DNA from 3 places in the Spongiibacter sp. genome. Region 3 is predicted to be linked to each of the others. Evidence: predicted binding sites of a transcription regulator. Region 3 holds the regulator's gene; each other region holds the start of a gene.
The links. Region 3 encodes PhoB, which activates phosphate uptake and scavenging genes when phosphate is short. Its sites were predicted from a motif close to TGTCATAAANNTGTAACA; they were not measured.

Region 1 (3,261 bases), on a different contig from region 3:
TGAGCCGGTGCAGTACCACCAGTGTGATTGCGAGCGTTGACGGAACCTTCCAGCGTCAACACCTCAAACACATCGCTGTCGATATCCTTGCTGAACTGGCGCAACTCGTCCAGCGACATTTCCGACAGGTCTTTGCCCTCGGCAATACCGTAGGCAACAGATTTACCCACCACCTCGTGGGCGTCGCGGAACGGTAGTCCTTTACGCACCAGATAGTCGGCCAGATCGGTCGCCGTTGAAAAACCGCGCATGGCGGCTTCGCGGGTGACGTCGGCGTTCACCGTAATCGCCGGCACCATATCAGCGTAGGCCTTGATGCTGTCTTTGAGGGTATCCACCACATCAAACAGCGGCTCTTTGTCTTCCTGATTGTCCTTGTTGTAGGCCAGCGGCTGCGACTTCATCAGCGTCAGCAGACTGATCAAGTGACCATTGACCCGACCAACCTTGCCGCGAATCAGCTCCGGCACATCGGGATTTTTCTTCTGAGGCATGATTGATGAACCGGTGCAGAAGCGATCCGGCAAATCGATGAAATTGAATTGCGCGGAGGTCCACAGTACCAGTTCTTCACTGAAGCGCGACAGGTGGGTCATCAGCAAGCTGCCTGCAGCAGCAAACTCGATGGCAAAGTCGCGGTCGCTGACAGAGTCCAGCGAGTTTTCAGTAGGGCGGTCAAAACCCAGCAGCGAGGCGCTGTACTCCCGATCGATAGGATACGTGGTACCCGCCAGTGCCGCCGCGCCCAGCGGGCTCTGGTTCATGCGCGCCGCGCAGTCCTGCAAGCGGCTGAAGTCACGCTCCAGCATTTCGTTCCAGGCCAACATGTGATGACCAAAGCTCACGGGCTGCGCCGTTTGCAGGTGTGTAAAACCGGGCATGATGGTATCGGCTTCGCGACGAGCCAGCGCCACCAGCCCCTGCTGCAGTCGGGTCAACTCGCTGCAGATAGCGCCGATTTCATCGCGCAGGTAAAGGCGAATGTCGGTGGCAACCTGATCGTTGCGCGAACGACCGGTGTGCAGCTTCTTGCCGGTGATGCCGATCTTGTCCGTCAGCCGCGCCTCGATATTCATGTGCACGTCTTCCAGGCTCACCGACCACTCAAAGCGACCGTCCTCGATCTCGCTGCGGATCTCTTCCAGGCCCGTCTGAATCTGCTTCAGCTCGTCTTCGCTCAACACACCCACTTTGGCCAGCATCGCCGCGTGCGCCAGCGAACCATTGATATCGTGGTGGTAAAGGCGCTGATCGAAACTGACGGAGGCAGTAAAGCGCTCAACAAACTGATCGGTGGCTTCAGCGAAGCGTCCACCCCAGGGTTTGATGGTCGGCTCTTGGTCACTCATTGCAAGGCGGGTCCTGTGTCGGTCGGGCGCGTGGCGAGCACGCTCTGAAAAGCCGCTGAGTATAGCAGAGTTCACCCCGCCGCCGAGACCTGCGAGCTTAACCTGCATGTCATATAGCAGCGCCATAATTCCCCGCGCACTCTTGCCCCTGTCAGAAAGGATCGCCGATGAACTCTGTGGATACTCCCCGCGCCAAATTGGTCGAACTGCTGTGGCAGCTTAAAACCGCCATGGAGCAGGGCAGCAACCGCCGTATTCATTTCAACAGCCTGCTGCGCGACTCCGCCTATCGCCGCGAGCTGATCGATGAGGCCGCCACCAGCCAGCAAGCGGACTTGCGCGAACTGGGTCTTAGCTTGCGAGTACTGAACAGCGACGGCGAACTGACCCAACGCGACGCTGGGGTCAACCCGGATATCACCGAAACCGTCAGTGCGGGCAACCGCCCAACAACGCCTTCCGGCGGTCAGCAGCGCAGCGCCCTGTGGGCCGTCGCGGCCTTGATACTGCTTGCGATTGCCGCCGGCATCGTGCTGCTGGATAACGGCCCGCGCCAGCAAACCGTGCAGGGCTCGCTGCGCGGCACTCAGCACTGGGATGCCGACACCCTCTGGCGGCTGAAAGGCATTGTCTATCTGGAGGGCAATGCGCAATTGAGCATCGAAGCCGGCACCGTAATCCAGGGTGAGCCGGGCAGCGCCTTGATCGTTACCCGCGACGCCACCCTTACCGCTCGCGGCACCGCCGACGCCCCCATTGTCTTCACCAGCGCCCAGGCGGCGGGTCAGCGTCAGGCGGGGGACTGGGGAGGGCTGGTATTGCTGGGCAACGCCCCGGTGAACAGCGGTGAAGCGCAGATAGAAGGGCTGCCGATGGATGATCGCCGCGGCCGCTTCGGCGGTGGCGATACCGGCAGTCATTGCGGCGTACTCGACTATGTGCGCATTGAATTTGCCGGCTATGAAGTCTATGCCAATAACGAACTTAACGGTCTTACACTCGGCGGCTGTGGCAACAACACCATCGTGCGACACGTGCAGGTTCACCGCGCCGCGGATGACGGCATCGAAGTGTTCGGCGGCACCGTCGACTTGCAGCGCGTTGTGATCAGCGGCGCCGATGACGACTCGCTGGACTGGGATATGGGCTGGACCGGTCGCGTACAATTCATGCAAGTACTGCAGTATCCGCAAATGGGCGACAACGCCATCGAGGCCGACAACAGCGCCAGCGATCACGCCGCAACGCCGGTCTCCGCGCCCACGCTTTACAATGTCAGCCTGCTCAGTCTGTCCAGCAGTGAAAAATTTCAGCGCGGCATTACTCTGCGACGCGGCAGCGGCGGCCACTTTCACAATATGCTGATCAGCGGCTTCTCCGGCGAAGCCATCGACATTCGCGACATCAAAACCGTGTCCCGCTTCGATAGCGAGGAGCTGAGCTTCAGCGCGATGGCAATCGTGAATAACGGCCCGTATCCCGATGAGCAAGGCAAACACAACGACGACGGCGGCTTCGACGAAGCCCGCTTCTTTGCCGAGTTCGCCTTGACCGCCAACCCCGGCCTTGCCGGACTATCGGCCGACGACCCACAACCCGATTTCCGTATTGCCGCCGGCTCGCCGCTCGGCCAAGGCGCCAGCGCACTGCCTCAAGGCGAATTCTGGGACGAGGCCGCCGAGTATATCGGCGCTCTGCGACCCGGCAGCACAAAGACATGGCTGGACGGCTGGACCCAGTTCCCCAGCCGCTGACGCAAGCATCACAGTGGTTTAGTCTGCCCAGCGGCTGGCGTATGATAAGGCGCTTTAGCTTTATCCACGGACCCCAGCCCTATGTCTGAACGCACCCTGCGCATCGCCACCCGCGAAAGCCTGCTCGCCCTGTGGCAAGCCGAATACATCAAGGCTCG
Region 2 (3,261 bases), on a different contig from region 3:
TGTAGCGCTTGGCGGCTTCAAAGGGCTTTTCTGCTCGGAGGATTAAACTCTGTGCGCTGATAAACAGACCAAAGGAAATCGTGCCCGCCAGTACCGGCGAGACCACCCAACTGGCGACGATCTGTCCAACTTTAGGCCAAGCTACAGCGTCCATATCGATGCCTACGGCGGCAAAGCCGACCAGGGCGCCTACGATGGAGTGCGTCGTGGAGACCGGCCAGCCCATCAGGCTGGCAACGAACAGCCAGGTGCCCGCGGCCAGCAGGGCTGACAACATCCCGTAGACCAGCAGGTCGGGGTGGTCCGACAGGTAGTCGGGGTTGATGATGCCTTTGCGAATGGTGTCGGTAACTTCGCCGCCCGCCAGATAGGCGCCACAGAATTCGAAGAGCATGGCGATGAGAATCGCCTGTTTGATGGTCAGTGCCTTGGCACCTACCGATGTCCCCATGGCGTTGGCGACGTCGTTGGCGCCGACCCCCCATGCCATGAAGAAACCGAAAAGACAGGCAAGTAACAGCAGGAGCTGCCCGTGTTCAGCAATAATCGACATGTGTAATCCTTAAATTATGCGGGTTATCCCTGCTTAGCGGGCAATGATGACTTGCAGGCGTGAACCTACTTTTTGCGATTTATCTGACAATTCGCCGATCAGTTCGATGACTTTGTACAGAAACATCACGTCTACGGGTGGCAGGTCGCGCTCAATGGTAAACAGCTCCGCGCGGATGGTGACCTGCAGCTGGTCAGCTTCATATTCCAGCGTGTCCAGCTCCTCGATCATTTTTTCCACGACTTTCACTTCGTGGCCGCGGAAGCCGGTTTCCAGCAGTTCGTCCAGTTCCTCAATGGCCTTTTTTGCTTGTGAGGACGTGGAAATCGCCAAGTCGACATAGGTGCGCATGTTGTCGACCAGTGAATCAGGGATTTCCATTTTTCGGCCCAGCATCAACCCGGCGATATCTTTGGCACAGTTGGCGATGCGGTCCTGCATGCTGAGCAGGTCGAGAAGGTCGGAGCGGGGAACGGGGAGGAAGAGGTTGCTGGGCAGGTTGAGGCGGATATGCTTTTTCAGTTGATCGGCTTCGTTTTCCAGCTTGACGATTTCCTGCTGGGCTGTCGCCGCTGCCTCCCAGTCTTTGGCGATGACGGCGCTGATAAAGGGTTTGAGTGCTGCCGCACAGAGTTCCGCTTTTTGGATATGATCCTGAATCGGCTCGAAGGGAGACTTGCCAAACAGGTTATTCAGCTTGTTGAGGGGCACGTCAGGGCTCCTTGCATGCGCTTGAGTTTAAAATGCGGCGATTATACGGACGCATCGCCGCCCTCACCAGTTTTGTGCGGTATGGCATGTCGCGCTGGTATAGCGGCACCGGGGCTTGTCATAATGATGCGGTATAAATATGACAATTCGGAGTCAGCATGCCCAGCCAGCTCAGCCGCCACGGTCCCTTGGATGTCGCCAATGTACTCCGGCAGTTAGTCGACGACGGCCTTCTGGCGCCGGAGCTTGCCCGGCGCACCGCCGTCAACCCGCCTCGCAAGGGTGACCGCCCGCAGCACCCCCTCAACTTCCTCGCCAGTCAGCAACTGGCCAATGCCCGGCGACCGGGGGCAACCCTGAGTATAGACACCCTGCTGGGGTGGTTGAGTGCTTACTGCGATTTACAGACGGCGCGCATCGATCCATTGAAAGTAGATGTGCCGTCGGTCACCGAAGTCATGTCCTTCGCCTTTGCCCAGCGTCACCGCATTCTGGCGCTGTCGGCGAGTCGGGAGGAGGTGGTGATTGCCTGCGCCGAGCCCTTTGTCGACGGCTGGGTGGAAGACCTGCAGCAGGTGCTGAACCGGCCAATTCGCCGTGTGATTGCCGATGCCGAGGCGATTGATCGCTACACCATCGAATTTTACAGTCTGGCGAAATCGGTGCGGGGCGCCAGTGGTGATACTCGCGGTGGGGCGGGAACAAACCTGGAGCAGCTGCTGGAAATCAGCAAGCTCAAAGATCTGGATGCCAACGACAGCCACATCGTCAATATTGTCGATTGGCTGCTGCAATACGCCTACGATCAGCGGGCCAGCGATATTCACATTGAGCCCCGCCGCAAGCAGGGCAATGTGCGCTTTCGCATCGACGGCGTGCTGTGCACAGTTTACCAGCTGCCGCCGCCCGTGCTTACGGCGGTGGTCAGCCGGCTGAAAATTCTGGGGCGCATGGATGTGGCAGAAAAGCGGCGCCCGCAGGACGGCCGGCTGAAAACCAAGAATCCCAGCGGACAGGAAATTGAGTTGCGTCTGTCCACTCTGCCTACCGCCTTTGGCGAAAAGCTGGTGATGCGGATTTTCGATCCCGAGGTTCTGCTGCGCAGCTTCGATGAGTTGGGCCTGCGCGGAGAAGACCTGCAACGCTGGCAGTCGATGATTCGGGCGCCCCACGGGATCGTGCTGGTCACAGGCCCCACTGGTTCGGGGAAAACCACCACGCTGTATTCCAGCTTGCGCCAGATCGCCAGTCCTGAAGTGAATGTCTGCACCATCGAAGATCCCATTGAGATGGTGGAAGACGCCTTCAACCAAATGCAGGTGCAGCACAACATTAATCTGGACTTTGCCAGCGGCGTGCGCGCGCTGCTGCGACAGGATCCGGACATCATCATGATCGGCGAAATTCGCGATCTGGAAACCGCTGAAATGGCGATTCAGGCCGCGCTGACGGGCCATCTGGTGATTTCCACGCTTCACACCAACGATGCCCCGTCGGCGGTTACCCGCCTGTTGGAGCTGGGGGTGCCCGCGTATTTGATCCGTGCCACGGTGCTAGGCGTGATGGCCCAGCGGCTGGTGCGTACCCTGTGCCCGCACTGCAAAACCCCCCAGTCCAGCGATGAGCTGGATCCCAGCGGCACCGAGTGGGCGGCGCTGACCGCGCCATGGAAACTGTCACCGCCAGCGCAGTATTATCACGCTCCCGGTTGTCTTGAGTGCCGCAACACTGGCTTTTACGGGCGTCAGGGCATCTACGAAATCCTCACCGTTGAGGGGGATTTGCAGGCGGCGATACAGGATGACGTCGCACTGGATGAAATGCGTCTGCTAGCCATGAAAAAAGGCATGCGCACCCTGCGTCTCAGCGGCGCGCGGAAAGTCGCGGCGGGCGAGACCACCATTGCGGAAATTCTGCGCGTTGCGCCGCCGGTGCACAGCCAATAATGCCAATCGAATTCAGGAATCCCATGAGCGCAAGCGAACTGAATATTCAAC
Region 3 (3,261 bases):
TGGTGTAACGGGCAGCGTTGACGGCCAGGTTAGACAATGCACTGCGTATTTCCGTCGCCTGCCCTTTCAGTACGATACTGTCGTCGCATTCTATTTCGATGCTGCGATCACCCTTCGCCGCCGCCAGCGCCTCTTCTCGGACCATTTCCAGCAGAGGTCGCAAGACAATACGATCCTGTTCTTTGGGCTTGGGCACCGACTCCAGTCGCGACAGCAGCATCAGGTCCTGAATCAGGTGATGCATTCTGCGAGACTGCTTCAGCATTTGTTCAATAGCACGATCCCAGCGCGGATTTTCGCCGCCGTGTTCCGCGAAGGTTTCGAGGTAGCCATTGATAACCGTCAGAGGGGTGCGCAATTCGTGGGATACGTTCGCCACGAAATCCTTGCGCATTTTTTCAAGGCGATAAGTCCGGGTGATATCCCGGGCAAACAGCAGGCGATTACGCTCGGCAAAGAAGCTGATACTGATACTCAGCTGAATGTCTGCATTCACCGGGGAGGCCATTTCCAGCGGTGCCCCGTATTTTTCGGCCTCGTAATAGCCGACAAATGATGGCGCACGAATCAGGTTGAGCAGCTGGAGGCCGGTATCGTCCTCTCGCCGCAGCCCCAACAACTCCGATGCCGCATCGTTACACCATTCGATATTGCCCTGATGATCGAGCATCACCACCGCGTCAGACATGGACGCGAACGACGCTCGCAGATAATCAATCATGGCCTGCAAGCGATCGTGATCCCCCGTCGCCTGCTTCTGCATATCATAAATGGTATCGAAAATTTGACCCCACATGCCTATCGCCTCTGGCGGCTCCGTCCCGGAGCCTCGGTATAGCCAGTCGCTCAAACGTTGAAGCTGCCAAAGCAGCCAGGTGCAGATTCCCGCGGCCACCACAAACACCGGCCAGGCACCCAGTTCGAACGCTGTCGACAGAACCGCAGCAGCTGCCAGCGGCAGCATGACTCTGACCAGTTCCGTCTTCCAATCGTAATACCGCATGAACCGGCGCTATGCGCTGACTCCTGTTGCTGAAAAGCGGTAACCGGTGCCTCTTACGGTCTGGATAAGCTGACCAAAATCGCGGCTGTCTGTGAGAAGTGCCTTGCGCAGTCGACGGATATGCACATCCACCGTGCGCTCTTCGACATAGACATTGGTGCCCCACACCTGATCAAGAAGCTGTCCACGGCTGTAGGCACGCTCCTGGTGGGTCATGAAGAATTTGAGAAGTTTGAACTCTGTCGGCCCCATATCGAGAGGCACGTTATCGGCAAAAACGCGGTGACTGGCGGGATCGAGGCGCAGGCCATCCACATCGATACTCTCTTCCTGGTCGGGCGTGCTCACCCGGCGCAATACCGCCTTGATGCGGGCCAGCAGTTCGCGAGAGGAAAAAGGCTTGGTGATGTAATCGTCAGCGCCAACGTCCAGCCCCTGCACGCGGTTGTCTTCATCGTCTTTGGCGGTGAGCATGATAACCAGCATATCGCGAGTCAATTCCTCACGCCGCAGGCGCCGCAGCAACTCGATACCGCTGGTGACCGGCATCATCCAGTCGAGCAGCACCAGGTCTGGTCGCTGATCAACAATAATGCCGTGAGCTTCCTGGGCATTGGCTGCCTCCAGGCAATCGTAGCCCGCAAGTTCCAAGCCTACGCGAATCATTTCGCGAATGGCTGCCTCGTCATCGACGATGAGGATGGTCTTGGTTGTCGTCATGCTTGTCCCTTTAACGCCGCCTAAGTACTTGAGCCTGCATTTAAACGGTCTTTAATGACAATTTTATGACAAGTCAGTCTAGTCGAATACGACGGTTTTATTGCCGTGAACCAGTACCCGGTCTTCCAAGTGGTTACGTAAGGCTCTGGCAAGCACTGACTTTTCCACATCTTTGCCGAGCCGAACCAAATCATCTTTGCTGTGGCGATGTGACACTCGGATGACATCCTGCTCAATAATTGGCCCTTCATCCAGCTGTTCTGTCACATAGTGACTGGTCGCGCCAATCAGCTTCACACCACGGTCATACGCCTTTTGGTAGGGGTTGGCGCCAACAAACGACGGTAAAAAGCTGTGGTGAATATTAATCATTCGACCGGCGTAGGCTCGACAGAATTCCGGGGGGATAATCTGCATATAGCGAGCAAGGACGATACAGTCCGCTTCGTAAGCCGCTGCGAGCGACTGGACTTTCTCATGGGCAGGCGCCTTGTTATTCGGGTCGACTTGCACGTGTTCGAAGGGAATGCCGTGCCACTCCACCATACTGCGTAGGTTTTCGTGATTGGAGATAACACAGGGAATGTCGCAATACAGTTCACCACTGTGCCAGCGGTGCAACAGATCAGCAATGCAGTGGGAGGCGTGGCTGGCCATAATCACCACGCGACGGCGGCGTGCCGAATCCACCAGTTCCCACTCCATCCCGTATTCTTCGGCAATGGGACGGAACGCTTCCCTCACCGCATCGGCTTTCATGCCCAGCGACTCGGCGGTAATTTCATTGCGCATGAAGAACCAATTGCTGTCGGCATCAGAATGGTAATTGGCCTCGGTCAGCCAGCCCCCCTGTTCTGCCACAAACTGGCTGACACGGGCAACAATCCCGACGCGATCGGGACAACTGGTGATAAGGCGGTAAGTGTGCTGCATGGTAATTCTGTAAACCTTACTAAATCAGACTTTATTCAATATTCCGCGCACGGCCTGAGGCAGATCTGCGGGCAGCACCACGGTTTTGGCGTTGCCAGATGCCGACAGCTCTTTGAGCGCCTCGGTGTACTTTTCGCCCAGCAGATAAAGCACTGGCAGCTCATCGCCCTTCACGGCGTTGGAGACCAGTTCGATCGCCGTCCCGCTGGCTTTGGCCAGTACGACTTCGGCCTGGGCATCGCGGCGAGACGCCTCAAGACGCCCTTCTGCTTCGAGGATCGCAGCCTGCTTCTCGCCTTCCGCCTTGGTCACAGCCGCCCGCCGTTGACGCTCGGCAGCGGCCTGCTCTTCCATCGCGCGCTGCATCGTCGGAGAGGGGTTAATGTCCTGAATTTCAACCGTCTTCAGGGTAATTCCCCAGTCGGCAATATCATCGGAGATCGCCGCTTTTAGCTTGGCTTTAATCTGATCGCGGGACGACAGTGCCGAGTCCAGCGACATCTCACCGACAATCGAGCGCAACGCCGTCTGAACGAGATTCTGGATGGCGATGTTGTAATCCTCAACGCCGTATACCGCTTTCTCTGGCGATACGATGTTGATGT

Region 1: a site for PhoB is predicted at 1,457-1,474, ahead of AC5DB9_RS05450 (beta-helix domain-containing protein). Genes of this name have one in related genera too.
Region 2: a site for PhoB is predicted at 1,392-1,409, ahead of tfpB (type IV pilus assembly ATPase TfpB). Genes of this name have one in related genera too.

What each region holds. Positions count from the first base shown of each region.
Region 1 covers NZ_CFHTQA010000009.1:35,531-38,791, reverse strand. Annotated here, with positions in the region: gene argH (argininosuccinate lyase) at 1-1,349, opposite strand, end outside; gene AC5DB9_RS05450 (beta-helix domain-containing protein) at 1,517-3,103, shown strand; gene hemC (hydroxymethylbilane synthase) at 3,185-3,261, shown strand, end outside.
Region 2 covers NZ_CFHTQA010000007.1:71,399-74,659, reverse strand. Annotated here, with positions in the region: gene AC5DB9_RS04675 (inorganic phosphate transporter) at 1-553, opposite strand, end outside; gene AC5DB9_RS04670 (TIGR00153 family protein) at 587-1,264, opposite strand; gene tfpB (type IV pilus assembly ATPase TfpB) at 1,423-3,210, shown strand; gene glnE (bifunctional [glutamate--ammonia ligase]-adenylyl-L-tyrosine phosphorylase/[glutamate--ammonia-ligase] adenylyltransferase) at 3,234-3,261, shown strand, end outside.
Region 3 covers NZ_CFHTQA010000062.1:7,157-10,417, forward strand. Annotated here, with positions in the region: gene phoR (phosphate regulon sensor histidine kinase PhoR) at 1-1,003, opposite strand, end outside; gene phoB (phosphate regulon transcriptional regulator PhoB) at 1,013-1,723, opposite strand; gene purU (formyltetrahydrofolate deformylase) at 1,802-2,656, opposite strand; gene AC5DB9_RS15840 (SPFH domain-containing protein) at 2,681-3,261, opposite strand, start outside.